Regions from separate parts of the Gracilibacillus saliphilus genome, predicted to be linked through region 3. Evidence: riboswitches for the same ligand, from Rfam matches in the RefSeq annotation. Region 3 holds a riboswitch; each other region holds the start of a gene.
What was found. A riboswitch is a leader RNA that binds a small molecule or an ion and turns the genes downstream of it on or off. The one in region 3 is predicted to bind S-adenosylmethionine.
Positions count from the first base shown of each region.

Region 1: linked by a shared signal. The riboswitch ahead of GHT08_RS01550 (alpha-hydroxy-acid oxidizing protein) and the one ahead of GHT08_RS08510 (methionine ABC transporter ATP-binding protein) in region 3 are both predicted to bind S-adenosylmethionine.
Region 2: linked by a shared signal. The riboswitch ahead of GHT08_RS15770 (YpjP family protein) and the one ahead of GHT08_RS08510 (methionine ABC transporter ATP-binding protein) in region 3 are both predicted to bind S-adenosylmethionine.

Region 1 covers NZ_WJEB01000001.1:327,636-333,628, forward strand. Annotated here, with positions in the region: gene GHT08_RS01535 (ABC transporter permease) at 1-184, shown strand, start outside; gene GHT08_RS01540 (ABC transporter ATP-binding protein) at 200-928, shown strand; gene acsA (acetate--CoA ligase) at 953-2,638, shown strand; SAM riboswitch class I at 2,651-2,758, shown strand; gene GHT08_RS01550 (alpha-hydroxy-acid oxidizing protein) at 2,835-3,752, shown strand; gene GHT08_RS01555 (L-lactate dehydrogenase) at 3,844-4,800, shown strand; gene GHT08_RS01560 (glutaredoxin family protein) at 5,169-5,423, shown strand; gene GHT08_RS01565 (sugar-binding transcriptional regulator) at 5,542-5,993, shown strand, end outside.
Region 2 covers NZ_WJEB01000027.1:41,252-47,244, forward strand. Annotated here, with positions in the region: gene GHT08_RS15760 (hypothetical protein) at 1-802, opposite strand, end outside; gene metA (homoserine O-acetyltransferase MetA) at 1,506-2,411, opposite strand; gene GHT08_RS15770 (YpjP family protein) at 2,585-3,190, opposite strand; SAM riboswitch class I at 3,519-3,624, opposite strand; gene GHT08_RS15775 (MBL fold metallo-hydrolase) at 3,797-4,621, shown strand; gene GHT08_RS15780 (bacterial Ig-like domain-containing protein) at 4,838-5,993, opposite strand, start outside.
Region 3 covers NZ_WJEB01000006.1:81,427-87,419, forward strand. Annotated here, with positions in the region: gene GHT08_RS08500 (DUF3231 family protein) at 102-1,106, opposite strand; gene GHT08_RS08505 (SIMPL domain-containing protein) at 1,906-2,574, shown strand; SAM riboswitch class I at 2,719-2,825, shown strand; gene GHT08_RS08510 (methionine ABC transporter ATP-binding protein) at 2,914-3,939, shown strand; gene GHT08_RS08515 (methionine ABC transporter permease) at 3,932-4,600, shown strand; gene GHT08_RS08520 (MetQ/NlpA family ABC transporter substrate-binding protein) at 4,631-5,524, shown strand; gene GHT08_RS08525 (SLAP domain-containing protein) at 5,972-5,993, shown strand, end outside.

The sequences.
Region 1 (5,993 bases), on a different contig from region 3:
AGCAGAACTGATGGGCGCAAGTCAAGGATTAGGATTTTTACTTGTCTTTGGTCAGAATATGTCAAGCCCTGAAACTATTTTGGCAAGTATTATTCTATTTGCGATTATCGGTAAAATCACCGACTGGATTTTAAAGCTAGTAGAAGATCGTTCCTTGCACTGGCAGGATCGTTTAGAGAAATAGGAAGGAGTATTTAATATGAGTCTAGCATTAAGAGATGTAAGCCGTACGTTTAATGGTACTACTGCCGTACAAAATGTTAACTTAGAAGTGAAACCGGGAGAAATTATCGGTTTGCTTGGAACTAGTGGATGTGGGAAAAGTACCTTACTAAGGGCAATATCAGGGCTGGATCCTGAATATGATGGTGAAATTGAAATTAACGGAACCGTATCAAAAGAAATTCATGATACAACAGGCTTTATTTTCCAAGAGCCGAGACTGCTACCATGGTTAAATGTGTTAGATAATGTAACATTCGGATTGACAGGTAGCCGTAAAGATAAGGAAAATAGAGCTATTGAGTATTTAGAAAGTGTAGGTTTAAGGGGAAAAGAAAAGCTTTATCCTCGTGAGTTATCAGGAGGTATGGCACAACGTGTAGCCATTGCGAGAGCACTGGTGACATCGCCAGAAATTCTCCTTTTGGATGAACCGTTTAGTGCATTAGATGCTTTCACAAAAATGCAATTACAAGATTTATTATTAGATGTTTGGAAAAAATATCAATCTACTATTGTATTAGTAACACACGATATAGATGAAGCAACTTATCTATGTGACCGTGTTGTTATTTTAAGAGGGCAACCAGGAGAGGTAGAGAAAGAGATTATGATAGAACAAGAGCGACCAAGGGATCGTGGAAGTGAAGAGTTAGCACATTTAAAATCAGAAATTTTAGAATCTTTAGACTTGAACAAACAGTAACCGGTCTTCAAGGGGGAACATCAAATGACACAGCAGGCAACAACACATATCGCAACTATTAAAGGAGAATATAACCTAAGCAACTATGGCGAAATAAGAGAAAATTTTGATTGGTCAGATGCAAAAGATTTATTATCTGCTGCGAAGACTGGGAAAATTAATGCAGCATATGAAACAATTGATCGTCATGTAGCCGAGGGATATGGTGATAAAATTGCTCTCCATTATATGAATGAGGACGAAAAGCAATCGTATACGTTTAAAGAAGTAAAGGATCAAACTGACCATTATGCTCGCATTTTAAAAGAATATGGGGTAACGAAAGGGGATCGTGTTTTTGTATTTCTCCCTAAAACACCTGAATGCTATATCGCGATCTTAGCAGCTATTAAAGTAGGGGCTATCGCTGGTCCTTTGTTTGAAGCATTTATGGAAGAAGCGGTTAGAGACCGTATCAATGATTGTGCTGGTACTTTACTAATTACTGATCAGGAGTTAGTTAAACGTGTACCGAAAGACGATATTCCTTCACTAGAGTCGATTCTTTTTGTAGAGGATATCGAGAAAGAACCGTTACAACCTGTTGACGGTGATCAGTATGTGGAATGGGTTGACTGGGAGGATGGTTTAATTATTCATTATACTAGTGGTTCTACTGGTAAACCAAAAGGCGTACTACATGCCCATCGTGCAGCACAACATCATATCGTGACAGGAAAATGGGTACTAGATATTAAAGATGATGATGTTTATTGGTGTACGTCTCATCCAGGCTGGGTGACAGGCAGTGTATATGGCTTGTTTGCACCACTATTGAACAGAGCAACCGTTGTGATCCAAGGTGGACGCTTCAGTGCTGAGAATTGGTATTCTTTAATTGAAGAATTAGGAGTAACGATTTGGTATAGTGCACCGACAGCTTTCCGTATGCTTCTGTCAAAAGGGGACCTCTATAAACAATTTGATTTATCATCTGTACGACATGTATTAAGTGTTGGTGAGCCTCTAAACCCTGAAGTAATCCAATGGGCATGGAAGAGCTTAAATGTCCGCATTCACGATACTTGGTGGATGACAGAGACTGGTGGACACTTAATTGTCAACCTTCCAGCTGAAAAAATCAAACCAGGTTCAATGGGCAGACCTTTTCCTGGTGTGCAGGTAGGTATCTTAGATGAAGAAGGTAAGGAGTTGCCTCGAGGTGAAGTAGGTCAACTAGCAGTTCGTACGCCTTGGCCAGGACTAATGAAAGAGATTTGGGGAAACAAAGACAAGTTTAAATCTTATTTTCAATATGAGGGCTGGTATATCTCTGGAGACCTCGCTTTACAAGATGAAGAAGGATATGTCTTTTTCCAAGGTCGTAACGATGACATGATCAACTCTGCCGGTGAGCGTATCGGTCCGTTTGAAGTGGAAAGCAAATTAATTGAACATCCTGCAGTAGAAGAAGCTGGTGTAATAGGTAAACCGGATGAATTACGTGGAGAATTGGTCAAAGCCTTTATTACGTTAAGAGTAGGATATCAACCATCAGATCAATTACTGGAAGACATTCGATTATATGTGAGAAAAAATCTTTCAGCACATGCTGCACCTAGAGAAATTGAAGTAATGGAAGAATTACCAAAAACCAAAATCAGTGGAAAGATTTTAAGAAGGCAATTAAAAGCATTAGAAATCGAAAGAGCTAATAAAATGAAAAACTAAAACATATAGATACTCTTATGAAGAGAGGTGGAGGGACTGGCCCGATGAAACCCGGCAACCTTAAGCAATCCATGCTTAAAAGGTGCTAAATCCTGCAAACTTTAGTTTGAAAAATAAGAGGGAGATAATAGCTTTAGTCTCTCTTGTTTATCAAGAGGGCTTTTTTGTTTCCCTAAATTAATAGGAGGCATATAACATGGTAAAAACAAATGTAAAGGGAAATTTTGTAGCTAGTCTAGAGGAAGTAGCTGAAAAGCAATTATCCGAAACAGCTAAATTATATTTAGATCAAATAACATCCAAGAAAGCAAATGCTACATCATTTATACTTAATAACACTTCACCGTCCAAACTAAAAATCTCTCCACTATTATTAGGTGCAGTAGGTGCGCAGACTTATTTTCACGAAGATGGAGAATTAGCAACTGCAAAAGCTGCCAGTAAGCAAGGTGTTCCTTTTATTGTTAGCAGTCATTCATCCTATAGCATTGAAGAAATTAGTGATGCTGTTCCAGGTAGTGAGCTATGGTTCCAAGCTCATATTTTTCAAGATTTAGAACTTACCAAACATTTTATTCAGCGTGCTGAACTAGCCGGTTATCAGGCAATTATTTTGTCTATATCTAAAGATGAAATTCATTTAAAAGCAGATCAACTAGTGAAAGGAACTACCAACTTTGTTGTTGATCCAATTTTTGCTAAGAAAAATTATGCGAATCAAAGCCCACTAGCAGAACAAGTGGCACAAGAATATCAAAAACGCTATATTAATTGGGAAGAGATTCAATATATAAAACAATTTACAACATTACCGATCTTTGTTTATGGAGACTTGTCATTAGATGATGTTCGTTCAAGTCTGGAACAACAAGTTGATGGGATTATCCTGTCCAATATTAATGAATCTAATTTGGATTTGCTGGAACAGATTAATATTATTGCAAGCGAAAGATTAACCGTTGTCGTTGAAGCAGAAGTGAAGTCGAAAGATGAATTAAACCGCTATTTACAACAAGGTGCTGATGCTATTTCGATCCGAAAGAGTTATATTTACGGATTATCGACATCAGGGGTTTTAGGTGCAGAAGAAGTTATTGCTCAACTATTCACATAATTTTCAGATATCATTGTTTCATAAGTAGTAAAAATGGGATATAGTATAACTATATCCCATTTTTTGATGGAAGGAATGGTTTTTTGTGGCAATACGCAAAACAAAATTAAGAAAAGTAGTCATTATTGGAACAGGCTTAGTCGGTACTAGTTATGCTTATGCGCTATTAAATCAAGGTGTTGTCAATGAATTAGTCCTGATTGATTTGAATCAAGCGAAAGCAGAGGGAGAAGCTCGTGACTTAAATCATGGGATGGCATTTGGAAATCCGATGCGTATCAAAGCAGGAGATTATCAAGAGTGCCATAACGCAGATTTAGTTGTCATTACAGCAGGTGCCAATCAAAAACCGGGTGAAACCAGGTTGGATCTTGTGACGAAGAATGCAAAAATATTTAAAGGTATTGTCGAAAAAGTCATGGATGTTGACTTCCAAGGCATCTTTGTTGTTGCGACCAATCCGGTGGATATATTAACACATTTGACAAGAGAAATTTCAGGCTTGCCGAAGGAGCGCGTCATTGGTTCTGGAACGATCCTGGATACTGCGCGTTTCCGTTATTTATTAGGAGAACACTTTGAAGTCGATCCACGTAATGTACATGCCTATATCATTGGTGAGCACGGTGATTCGGAACTGCCGGTCTGGAGTCATGTACAAATAGGTGGTGTACCTTTAAGTCAATATGCAGGAATCGATAACTTTTATCAAAATCCAGCTATGACAGAGATATTTGAGAACGTTCGAGATGCAGCTTATCATATTATTGAACGAAAAGGAGCAACCTATTACGGTATTGGTCTAGGATTGGTCCGCCTAACAAAAGCGATTTTAAACAACGAAAATGCCATTTTAACTGTTTCCGCAAAATTAGAGGGACAATACGGATTGAATGATCTCTATCTCGGTGTGCCAGTACTGCTAAACGAAAATGGCATCCGTGAAGTAATAGAATTAGAACTGACAGAGAAAGAACAACAACAACTTCACCAATCAGCAGATGTGATTCAAGAAATGATCGACACAGGAATGAAAGCTATAAAGTGAAATGATGATCGGTAAAGGCTTATAGACGATTAGCACCAAACTAGAAATACGGGCTAATTGCGGACATTTGTTCGGTTATTTATGACAAAATCGCCGTTTTTAGGTTGCCTGCGGACATCTATTCCGCTATTGAGCAAAATGGTGCTCATATAAGCTGAAATGACCTGGCATAAGGGATTCAATGTCCGTTAACATCAAAAAAAGTACGTTATTCTGACAAATAACGTACTTAGTGTCCGGTCAACAAACTCAGTGTCGGGTTCCAACTAATCATTAGTTTTTTCGTGATACTTGAAGAGTGAGACATAGAGAGGTTTCATGCAGCAGATTTTGTCGAGAGTTTGTAATCAAGTTAAAGGGTGGGAATGATGAAATTAAAACTATATGGTAAAGAAAACTGTAGCCTTTGTGATCAAGCAAAAGTGATGCTAGAAATGTTGCAACAAGACTATTTGTTTGAAATTGAAGAATTTAATATTTATAATGATGATGTACTGCTAGAAGCTTATCATCTCATGATCCCTGTCATTAAACATGAAGATACGATTGTCGATATGGAGCTAGTCGACATGGAAAAGATCGAAAGTTATCTAAAGAAGAAAAATAATTCAGAAAATAGTTGAGAGATGTTAAGCCATTTGATACAATAATTATGGAAGTTATTTTTTTTGTTCTAAGTGGGACGAAATGCGACTGGGAGGGACAAAAAATCCCCGGCAAATGATAAAGGAGCGTTTCCGATTGAAGGATTTATTAGATATTCAAGAAAAATTGTACCCAGATTTACTCGATATCATGCAGAAACGATATAAAATACTTCATTACATACAAATGATGCAACCAATCGGACGCCGTAGCTTAGCTGACAATATCAAACTAAAAGAACGAGTTGTTCGTAGTGAAATTGAGTTTTTAAGCAAGCATGGTTTTATAATGGTAACTTCTAAAGGAATGCAGGTTACGGACGAAGGGGATACGATTATTGAGAAGTTGTCCTCGTTTATGAGTGAAATTTCCGAATTTCGTGTTTTAGAATCTCAAATTAAGGATAAATTACAATTGGAGCATGTCATTATCGTATCTGGAAATAGTGACACACAACTATCTGTAAAGCAGGACATGGGGAAAGCATGTGTACAGTTTTTAAGTTCCATATTAACTTCCAATCAAACAATAGCAGTTACAGGTGGCAC
Region 2 (5,993 bases), on a different contig from region 3:
TAATCCAAGTTACCATCGCAATAATAGACACAACGCTTAATATAATCATACGCCACGTCTCATATTCACTCGCTAACATCCATGAAGTCGGAAAAATTAAGGCATAAGTTCCTGTGGTAAATGCAACAACCATTACTTTTATGAAAGATGGAAACATTCTAGAAGGACGGTTCGCCCGTACCATACCAGGCAAAATTCGTAAGCCTCCTAAGTATTTAGAAGGAATAGTAAAACGAACATCGATATTTTTCTCACCATTTTGAGGTGTTTCTCTTCTAACTGGAGAGAACCTCTCTAGCCCTTTTTTGCTAACTAGTATATAACCATTAACAATTCTTAGACCGTCTTTAGCTGCTTCCTCTATCTTATCTGTCAATTTTTGTTGGTCTTCATCAGTGACTCCTCTGTACATTTCATTGACTAATTGGATAATAGATGCCCTAATTCGTTTGACCATTGGGGTAGATCCAAGAGCAGGTAAACTAAGTAATGCTATATTCTTTTTTTCATATGCTTCAGCAACCACAACATTACTATTATGGAATAACGGTAAATCTGTTAAACAAATCAAAAAAACATTATCATATTCTTGTGCATTTTCTAATATTAATTCCAAAATCTCCCTTGCATTCTCTGTCGATCCTGTTAAAGGATCTGTTTCGTGTTCAAATTCCCAATCCACTGTTTCATCAACATAATACTTCAACAAGGAAGGCAAATCACTTTTCATTTCATCAATGACATCATCTGCAAATCCTGGAGCGGTAATTATTTTTATCTTTTTATTAGAACTACTCAACATCACTCACCTCATACAAACCATTTACTAATGTTTTACACAAAGTTTGTGATTTAAACCATTTTATAAGTATTAATTCTAAATGAGGAAGCGTTATACTAATTAATCGCAATACTTCTGAATTACTATAAGAAAAACCGGGAAAGCCCACCCGGTCCTGTCCAAAGTAGTTATTTTGACATGAATAATAGGCGTAACAACCGCTTCAGCTTGCCCACTTCGCTTTCCGTGGGGCGTATCTTCAGCTAACTTTTGCAAAGAAGATCGCTTTACAAAAGTGGATCTGCAGATCACGCTGATCCCACAGGAGTCGAAGTGGACAGCCGCAGCGATGGTTTCCTGTACAAGCTATTTCAAAATGGCAACTCTGCTTACAAATGCGTTGATACCGCGGATTATATGCTTTCCTATATTAAGGAAAGCACAGAGCGCCCGTTTAGAAGCGTAGCGACTGGAGCGGATCAACTGAGATAAAGGAACCCCGGTGAGTTTACGAACCGATGATGACTTTCACCTAAAGGCATAAGTGCGACTAAGCCTCTGGTTTCACCAATCGGCAAGTCTTCTTTATCGTAGGGCGATTCGTGAAGTCGCCTAGTTTCTGGGCGCTCGGAGCTAGACAAGCACACACTTTTATACTTTCTTGCCTTATAATCAAAAAAAGCTTAAAACCTATTCCATTTACTTAATAGGTTCCAAGCTTTGATTATAATTCATAGGGTGTTTCCTGATAAACATAATAATTCAGCCAATTAGAGATCAATATATTAGAATGTGTGCGCCAGCGTAGTTTTGGTGTTTGATTCGGATCATTATTCGGATAATAATTTTCTGGTATGATCGGGTTTAATCCAGCTGCCATATCCCGATCAAACTCTTTCTTTAATGTTAAAGCATCATATTCTGGGTGGCCTGTAACAAAGATTTGTTTACCATCTGTTGAGGCGACCATATATACTCCCGCTTGCTCCGACTCACTTAATATCTTCAATCTTGAGACCTTTTCGATATCTTCTTTTCGTATATCAGCATGACGTGAATGGGGCACTAAAAACTCCTCATCAAAACCACTGACTAACTTCTCTCTTGGTTCATTGAGCGTATGTGTATAAATGCCTGATAATTTTTCCGGCATCATATACTTATCTACCCCGTAATGATAGTAGAGACCTGCCATTGCACCCCAACAAATATGCAGGGTAGAGGTGACATTCGTTTTACTCCACTTCATAATTTCAGACAGTTCATCCCAGTAATTCACTTCTTCGTAAGCTAGTTTTTCAATTGGTGCACCAGTAATGATTAGTCCATCATATCTATTAGCCTTTACATCATCAATCGATTTATAAAATTGCTTTAAATGCTCTACCGATGTATTCCTGGAAGTATGTGTACTCGTATGCAATAATCCTACCTCTAATTGTAATGGGCTGTTTCCTAATAATCGTAATAAATGGGTTTCGGTTTGCTGCTTTAATGGCATTAAATTTAATATTAATATTTTAAGTGGCCGAATGTCTTGTTTAAATGCCCGGCTTTCATCCATAACAAAAATATTCTCTTCTTGTAACTTACTCTTGGCTGGTAATAAATCCGGCACTTTGATAGGCATTTTTTGTGGCTCCTTTGTTAATAAATTCCCTAAAATGAAAAAATTCACGATAACATCTATTTTATCGATATTTTGGATTAAAATAAAGGGAAATGTTTTAAAATTCTGACATATTATATTTCTAATATTATGGTTAAAAAGGATGCCCTCCTATACGTAAGGCATCCTATCTATTACGACATCCATTTTGGTGGTGTATCTTTTCCCCAATAAACTTCTGCTATCGGGAAGTGCTCTTCGAATTGATCGACTTGCAAATGATAGTGGAATTGAAAATAATAACCGTCTTGTGGTCTTCTTAACCGATTGACATGAAACTTTGCAACATTTTCTTTATCTTTTATATGGTATAAGTTAAAGATACGCTCTCCATATCCGCCTGAGGGCTCTTCGGCAATCATTAAATATTGGCTTTCTTCTTCACCAATTTCTTTATATAGTGCATCTAATACCGTTTCAAGATTTGGTAAGACAGTTCGATTAAGATCTCCATTCACTTTTGCCGAGATTTTTGTACCTAGCTTTGTTTGCACTTGTTCTTTTGCAAGATGATTTAATTCCTCGAGATAAAGTTGATTCGAGTCTTCAAGAATTAAGTTTTCTTCTGTTATCGAATCTTCAATTTCTTCTTTATCTACTTGTTTCGACTGATCTTCGCTTGGCTCAATGTCCTTTTTGCCTAGGTCTACATCAGCATTAGTGTAGATAGGGGGAACATATAACCCAAGCGTTAATATCGTCACTAATAAAACGGTTAATTTTTTCATCCACATTTTCATCTCGATCGAACTCCCTCACATCGACTTACTAAAATTTTATCATTTTTTACTAATTTGTCCATACATGTAAAGGGGTTTTTCATTTTTTACATAATTTTTACTTATGTTTGTGCTAAGCTTTGTCTCGGAATTTCTGGTTGTTCTGCATCAATCACTTCACCATTAAGGGAGTTACCTAATGTAACAACAATTTCAAGAATTATTTTTCCATCATTTGTACATTCTCCTCACCTTATTTTGAAATAAAAAAATCCTTCCCTATAAAAGATAGAGAAGGATTCTACGATTAATTACATTATACTACACAAAAAACAATCGTGGTCGAATCTTCTCATCTTCGAATCAAAATCGATTCTCTGAAAGTGGCACCGGGCACATACGTGCTGGTTGCCGAGGCTTCGCAGGGTCAGTCCCTCCACCTCTCTGGATAAGAAAATCTTGCGTTTTATTAAATTGTAAATACATCACTTGGATTTGCTACAAATCATATCATACTACTTAAAAAACAACAAGCGCTTTTTTTAATTTTCAGATAATAGTATAAATCTGTTCATTTCACACCAAAATAAGGATGATAGTTTACGTACAAATAAGGTGGGAAAAACAATGGATCAAGAACATATTGATAAGTGGAAAGACCTTGAACATGATTTAGACCATGCCATTCCGGAAGAAGTCCTTCCAGATATCGCTTATTACCGGACTCTTGTTGTTAACGTCATCATGATCGGTGCTCCAAATGAAGATTGGGTCTTAATCGATAGTGGCACGCGCAAATATCATGATAGAATTCTTCACGCTTGCGAATACCGTTATGGCAATAAACCACCACAAGCAATTATATTAACCCATGGTCATTTTGATCATATCGGTTCCGCGAAAAAATTGACAGAATACTGGAACGCACCAATATATATCCACGAAAACGAAATGGATTTTGTCACAGGCAAGAAGGAATACCCTCCAGGGGATCCAACTGTTGGTGGAGGAATGATTTCATTATTATCAACAATATTTCCTACCAAGCCAGAACACTTGGAAGGTCTTGTAACAGCATTACCAAATGATGGTTCTGTTCCTTTTCTCGAGGATTGGCAGTACATCAAAACACCCGGACACACCCCCGGTCACATTAGTTTGTTTCGTGAAAAAGATCGTGTTTTAATTGCAGGTGATGCCCTTTCAACTGAAAAACCAGAGTCATCCTGGGCAGTGTTTTTCCCTTTACAGCACGTTTACGGACCACCTGCTTATTTTACTGAAGACTGGATTAGCGCAGAAGAGACTGTCAAAAAGCTAGCTGATCTAAACCCCGACATGATAATCGCTGGTCACGGTTTACCGATGGAAGGCGAGACAATGAAAAAGGAACTAAGAAAACTGGCAGACAACTTTATTGAACAAGCAATTCCTAAACATAAGCGTCAGTGATTAATCAATTAAATGCACTAGTCGACGAAACTACTTATACATGAGTCTTCTACAGCTATGATTTCTTGGCTATCCTCGCTTGACTTCTATACTGTTTCGTTGTGAGATGGTGTTAAATCTATTTTTGACATAAGCAGTATAGAAAGGTAAGACTAACTAAAACGAAAAAACAGTAGAAGAGTGGTATTAGCAATTTACCACTCTTCTTTATTCAATCTATCGAGAAGTTTTCATCCTACTATCGTTTCGGTTTTTTCGGACTGCCAAAACACCTATAGTCACACCACTAACAATGAAGGCAATTCCTATCAAAATCCATTGAAAGATATTGGTTGCTGTACTTGGGAGTGTGGATCCTCCACTTTTTTCAATAATTGCCTGCTCAGCTTGCTCACTATCCTTATCCAATACAGTGAAAGTACTAAAATGTTGAACATTTGCTGTTACTTTTCCGTCCTTATAATTTCCGCCAACCGATTCCCATTTTTGACTATCCTCGTTTAAGTGATAGATACTTAATTCATTTAGATTATCAATTCTTTGTTCTTTTAAGATAAAAGAAATCGTGACAGAATGAGTACCAAATTCACTTATTTCCTCATCATTCTGTTTAATAGTAAAATCATAGACAGCACTTGCAGCATGTTCTATATCAGCAAGTTTGTCCAGTGTTATAAGTGCTTCAGCCTCTACCAAAATTACGGAAGGAATGATTAACTCTACCTCATTATTTCGAATATGGAGAGCAGCTCCTTTATCTTTCAACAGTTTAACTTGATCCTCTGTTAATTGAATGGTTACTGGTCCCTTTTCTACTGGGAATTCGACAATAAGCAGATTACCATCGCTGATTTTTTCTATGTCTGATAAATCAATCGCTGCTACTCCATCGTTTATATCTGGTTTTGTGATAACAGGGACTTCCTCTGATTCACTGTCACGATCCGTACTTCCGTCAGTCGAATCCGGTTCTGAATCACTATCTGGAAGTGATGGATTGTCTTTATTTTCATCTGGTTTTTCTGAAGGATCTGTTTCATCCTCTTCTATGTCATCATCTGATGGTTCTTCATATTGTGCCATAAATTCATTAAAGGTATCCCAAATATCTCCCCAGATGATTTGGCCATTTTGATCTCTTTCAAATTCCGTAATTTCTTCTAAGACAGCTAAAACATCTTGAGGGACCTGATCACCAGATTGATTCGCAGTTTCCTGGCCAGTGTACATAAAATTATTATTTGTTAGAAGGCGTGATGGATATTGATCTACCGCTTCTTCAGCATTTCCTTCTTTCGTATGGAAAGAAATGAAGCCGTCAATTGAGAAGTTCTCCTCAATTCCAGAATAAGTGGTAAACGAAATATTGCCA
Region 3 (5,993 bases):
TTGTGTCCAACAATTGGGGTGCAGTTCAACATTAAATGTAAGCGTTCTGTTTTTTTATCACCATATTAAACTTTAAACTTCGACTAGGAGTTATGCTATTATTATTCTTTTGAAGACAGGTCTTCTCGGTCAACCGCTTCTGGTGGTTGTTCCATCCAACCATTATCAATCATAATATTAGCACCGTCTTCTACATAAAGTGAAACATCCATTAAACATCGTCCATACAATGCTCCGATATCCCTTCTTCCATTCAGTGAAGCACCATTGGCATATTCTCTGATTTTCATGGAGAACATGTCTATTTTATGATAAACCATAAGTTTATCTGAGAATGCCGGCGTAATCGATGTAGTTACTAAATGGTCTATAAGCGATGGCGCAGGAACATTATCTTTATGCAGTTTGCTTGACAACATTTCAATATGTTTTTGATTGATATTCTTTCCTCTCTCTAAATACGTTCTAACTTTTTCATTTCTTGCTCCCTGACTAAAGCCTATAATGAGCGCTTTACTTGTAATATCGTTGTTAATGTTACCATAAAGGTGAGCAATCTCTAGTCCATGGAGAGGACGAACGTCTCCCAAAAAACCATTCAAAAAGTGTTGTTTTTTAATAAAATCAACTTTTTCAGGAACGGGTATGGTTGGTGAATTCATTAATTCTCCTTTTACTATTAATACGTCATCGACTGCAGCCATTAATTGGGCAGTTTCACTAAGAGCATTAAGGAAAAACTTTCTTACATCTTTCCTTGTAACCAAAGGAATAGCAGCGCTATAAATACTCATCCCCGCTTTCCCTAAATATTTCAAATAATGGAGATAAAACTCATCGTAAAATAACCTTGGTGCACCCAAGTTAACGTCATCATCGGTAAATCCAACTGGGATTGGAAAGTTCGCCTGATTAAATATTTGTTTGATATCTTGATTAAGTGAATGAGATAAATTCAAAGCTTGTTCTAAAACTTTTTTAATATCCACATCACCCACATGTTTAAGATAGTAGCTAAGTACACACTTGCCCATGGTATTCCCATTATAAACTGCCCAAAGTTTTCCCATTTCGGCTGCTGTTAGTTGTGATTTATCTGTTTCCATAACCTATCATTCCTTTTGTAAATACTATGTCTAAAATTCTTGGTTTAATATTATCTCTTCTTCCGAAACAATGAATCAATAGCTACTGGCTAATAATTGATATCTAATTAAGCAAGTAATAATTTTTTCACCCTGAGCATTTTTAGCCCCTCCGAAATGGGAAAGAGGTATTTCTGAAGGCGATACCCCTGTCGCTATACCATGAAAAGAAGCTAATGGGTATAGTTTGGTCCATCTATGTTAAAAGTGGGTGTGCCGTTTATTTTATTCTTGGAAACCGTATATTGATTGCAATACCCAATGTACTGGTTATTTGTATCTGTAAGTGCGCATACATTAATCATTAGTTGAACAATTATCTTTTTATCCATTACTTTAATATTAGACTATATAATTTTCATTTGTTTATCATCTGCCCTGAATGTAACGGTTTTAACATACTGTTTTTTCCCACGTGAAATTTTCATTAATGGAGGTTAATTTAATAGGAGTTCATACTGTGGAAAATCCGTATCAACATTGCATAGCACGTTTTTTAGGTGTTTTTTCAAAATCCACTTTTATCTTTAGCTGTTTTTATACTCTTTATACTTCTGATATGCAAGACGTTTATCAAAATAGATCTATTCTCTATATTCTCCACTGCTTTGCATTAGTTGTGCGGTTTTTTTACTACGAAAAGCAAGTCCCGATTATCTCGACTAGTTATTTCTCCGTTTCTTTTTTAGTATGAAAAAGCATGTATTCACCTTATTCCGAATAAAGTAGAAGTAATAATAAACAAGAAAAGGTGAAAACAATGTATTATGCTAACCCAAATATAAGGTCTCATTCACAAGTACGTCAGACTGATTATTCGATACTAGTAACAGGCGATGGTACGGTGTCAGTTGAACCAAATCAAGCAGTGGTTACCCTTGGCGTTATAACAGAAGATTCCAATCTCCAAAAAGCGCAACGCGAGAATGCTGAGTCTACCAACAACATTATTCAAGCACTGCTTCAAGAGAATATCCCCCGTCATCATATCCAGACATATGATTACCGGATGGATATTCAGTATGACTATGATGAAGGCATTCAAATTTTTAGAGGTTATCGTGTAACGAATTTGTTAGAGGTTATTATCGAACCAATTGACAAAGTTGGACTAATCATTGATACAGCCGTTGATTACGGTGCAAATACTGTCCGTAACATTCAATTAACGGTAGCAAATCAAGATCGATATTATCTAGAAGCGCTCCAAAAAGCGGTGGAAAATACGCAGATAAAAGCTAGCATTATTGCGCAGGAGTTAGGTGTAAGCATTAGTTCTATTCCGTATTCCTTAAAAGAAATTTCCAGACGTGAAGAAAGTGAAAGCCGACCAGTAGTTTTAGGAGTTTCCACAGACAGTCCTATCACCCCTATCGAACCAGGTAGACTAGCGATTAAAGCTAAAGTGGAAGCTGAATTTCGTTATTAGGTACACTCGATGCTCTCCCTATCTATTTCTTGCACTCACAAACTCTCCTCCTCTCCAATTTTCTGAATAGTTTTACTTTTTCAAAAAGAATTGACGAATGTCATCCGTGATGATATTATATTGGTTATGAATTGTATATGAAAGCTCTTATCAAGAGTGGTGGAGGGAATGGCCCTATGAAACCCGGCAACCGTCAGTTTACACTGATAGGTGCTAAATCCATCAAAGCGTTATGCTTTGAAAGATAAGAGGACAACGAATAATCATCCTTTCTGTCCTCTTAGTGCAGAAAGGTTTTTTTATGTGTTTACGATATTGTAAACGAAGGAGAGTGAAAGAATGATTCGCATAAAAAACTTATCGAAACTTTATCAAACAAAAAAACAACAAGTGCAAGCTGTCGATAATGTTTCACTTAATATAGAACAAGGCGAAATATTTGGCGTTATTGGTTATAGTGGTGCTGGTAAAAGTACTTTCGTTCGATTAATTAATCGATTAGAGGAGCCAACCAATGGCTCGGTTGTTATCCATGAGAAAGATATTACCAAAATGTCAACGAACCAATTACGTAAAAAACGCCAAAAAATAGGTATGATTTTCCAACATTTTAACTTGCTATGGTCTCGAACCGTTTTCGATAACATTGCATTTCCACTTGAAATCGCTAGTGTTTCGAAAACAGAGCAAAAAAAGAAAGTACAAGAGTTAATTAATCTTGTTGGACTTGCAGGAAAAGAGAATGCTTACCCATCACAATTAAGTGGTGGACAGAAGCAACGTGTAGGAATTGCTCGAGCACTTGCCAATGATCCTGAAGTATTACTTTGTGATGAGGCGACTTCAGCGCTAGATCCTGAAACTACCGATGATATCCTAGATTTGTTAGTATCTATTAATAAAAAGTTAAACCTAACTGTTATATTAATTACACATGAAATGCACGTTATTCAAAAGATTTGTCACCGTGTTGCTGTAATGGAAAATGGTAATGTTGTGGAAACAGGTGACGTACTAGATGTTTTCGTAAAACCACAATCAAAAACGACCAAACGATTTGTACAGCAACTCAATCCTTTAGAATACGAAAAGGAAAACTTAGTAGAATTTATTAATGACAAGGAAGATAGTGAGGTTGTCAAATTACACTTTATAGGAAATAATGCAAAACGCGCAGTTATTAGTGAAGTAGCTAAGAAATTTGATGTTGAGATAAACATTTTACAAGGATCGATTGCGCCAACACAGGAAGGGGCATATGGTACCCTATATGTTGAAATAAATGGTGATAAAAAAATCTTAGAGGAGACTATTACTTTTCTAGAAGGCACCGGAGTGGAAGTAGAGGTGTTAAGACATGTTTGAGCAATTATTTCCAAATGTAGTAATGGATGATATGTGGCAAGCTACTTGGGAAACACTATACATGACCATTTTTGCCGGTATTGGTACCTTTGTTCTTGGGATTATACTTGGATTATTGCTTTTCCTAACTGACCAAGGTAACCTTTGGCAAAATAGATGGATAAACTTTATTTCGGCAACTATTGTTAACGTATTTCGAGCAATACCATTTATTATATTAATTTTATTACTTTTCCCTTTTACTGACTTTTTAATTGGTACAATTCGTGGTTGGAAAGCGGCATTACCTGCTTTAATTATTGGATCAGCTCCTTTCTACGCACGTCTTGTCGAAATCGGTTTGAAAGAAGTGGATAAAGGGGTTATCGAGGCTGCGAAATCTATGGGAGCAAAAGCTTCTACGATTATTTTTAAAGTATTATTACCTGAATCGATGCCAGCGATTATTTCTGGGCTTACCGTTACATTAATTGCCCTAATCAGCTATACAGCGATGGCAGGTGTAATTGGTGCTGGTGGATTAGGTGACCTTGCTTATATGAAAGGTTTCCAACGCTGGGATTTTGATGTAGTATTTCTCTGTACTGTATTTATTGTAGTTATCGTGTTTATTGTTCAATTTATTGGGGATTTCCTATCCAAAGTGATAGATAAAAGATAAAATTTTAAATTTAAGAAGGGATGATCTATTGTGAAAAAACTAATTATTTTTTTACTTACAGCATTACTGTCTTTAGCACTTGTAGCATGTGGTACAGCAGACAATGAGGAAGGTGCAGAAGACACTAGCAATGGTGAAGAAAACACAGAAGAAACTAACGATGAAGGTGCAACTGAAGAAAATGAAGAGTTAACAAAGATTGTTGTTGGGGCGTCAGCAGTTCCTCACTCTGAAGTACTTGAACAAGCTGCACCATTATTAGAGGAACAAGGTATCGAGCTTCAAATTGAAACATATCAAGAATATGTACTACCAAACCAAGACTTAGATAGTGGATTATTGGATGCTAACTATTACCAACATACGCCATTCTTGGAAACTGAAAAAGAACAAAAAGGTTATGACTTTGTCGACCTTGGTGGAGTTCACATTGAACCAATAGGATTTTACTCTAAAAACGTTGAAAGTGTAGAAGATATTGAAGAAGGAACAACCATTATTATGAGTCGTAATGTTCCAGACCATGGTCGTAATTTGTTACTATTACAAGAAGAAGGACTTATTACTCTTGACGAAGATGTTGATCCAACTGAAGCCACAGTTGAAGATATTGTAGAAAACCCATTAAACTTGGAGTTTGATACAAGTATTGAACCTGCGCTTTTAACGCAAAATTATGAAAGAGAAGAAGATACAGTTGTGGCAATCAACACGAACTATGCAATTGAACATGGCTTAGTACCAACAGAAGATGCCATCATTCTTGAAAGTCCTGACTCACCATATGCTAACTTAATTGTTGCTCGTTCTGAAGATGAAGATAATGAAGCACTCCAAACATTAGTAGATGTACTACGTTCTGAAGAAATCCAAACATTTATGGAAGAAGAATACGACGGAGCAATCATTCCTGTATCTGAATAAGTAAACTACAACACCTAGTTATGAAACTAGGTGTTTTTTAAACTTAATAAGAAAAGCGCAGAGTGCCCGTTTAGAAACGTAGCGGCGTCAGAATCAACTGAGATAAAGGAATCACGGTGAGCTTACGAACCGATGATGACTTATCGCAGGGCGATTCGTGAAATCGCCTAGTTTCTGGGCGCTTGCGTAGACAGGCACCCAATTCTTATACTTTCTTTGCTAATAAGAAAAACTGGGCAAACATAAAGTTGTTGTTGTAACCGATGAGTTATTGATAAAATAATGATATAAGTAAAGCTCTACTAGTTGTAAACTATCTTAGTAAAAAGCAAATACAGTTTCGTTGATAGTTGTTGATTGACGATCAATCATTTGATTCGTAGAATCTCCCGATTTCTTTCTATATAGGCACACCTTTCAATTAATTATTTTGAGGAGCTGACAATTATGCAGCAATTACACTTTGAAG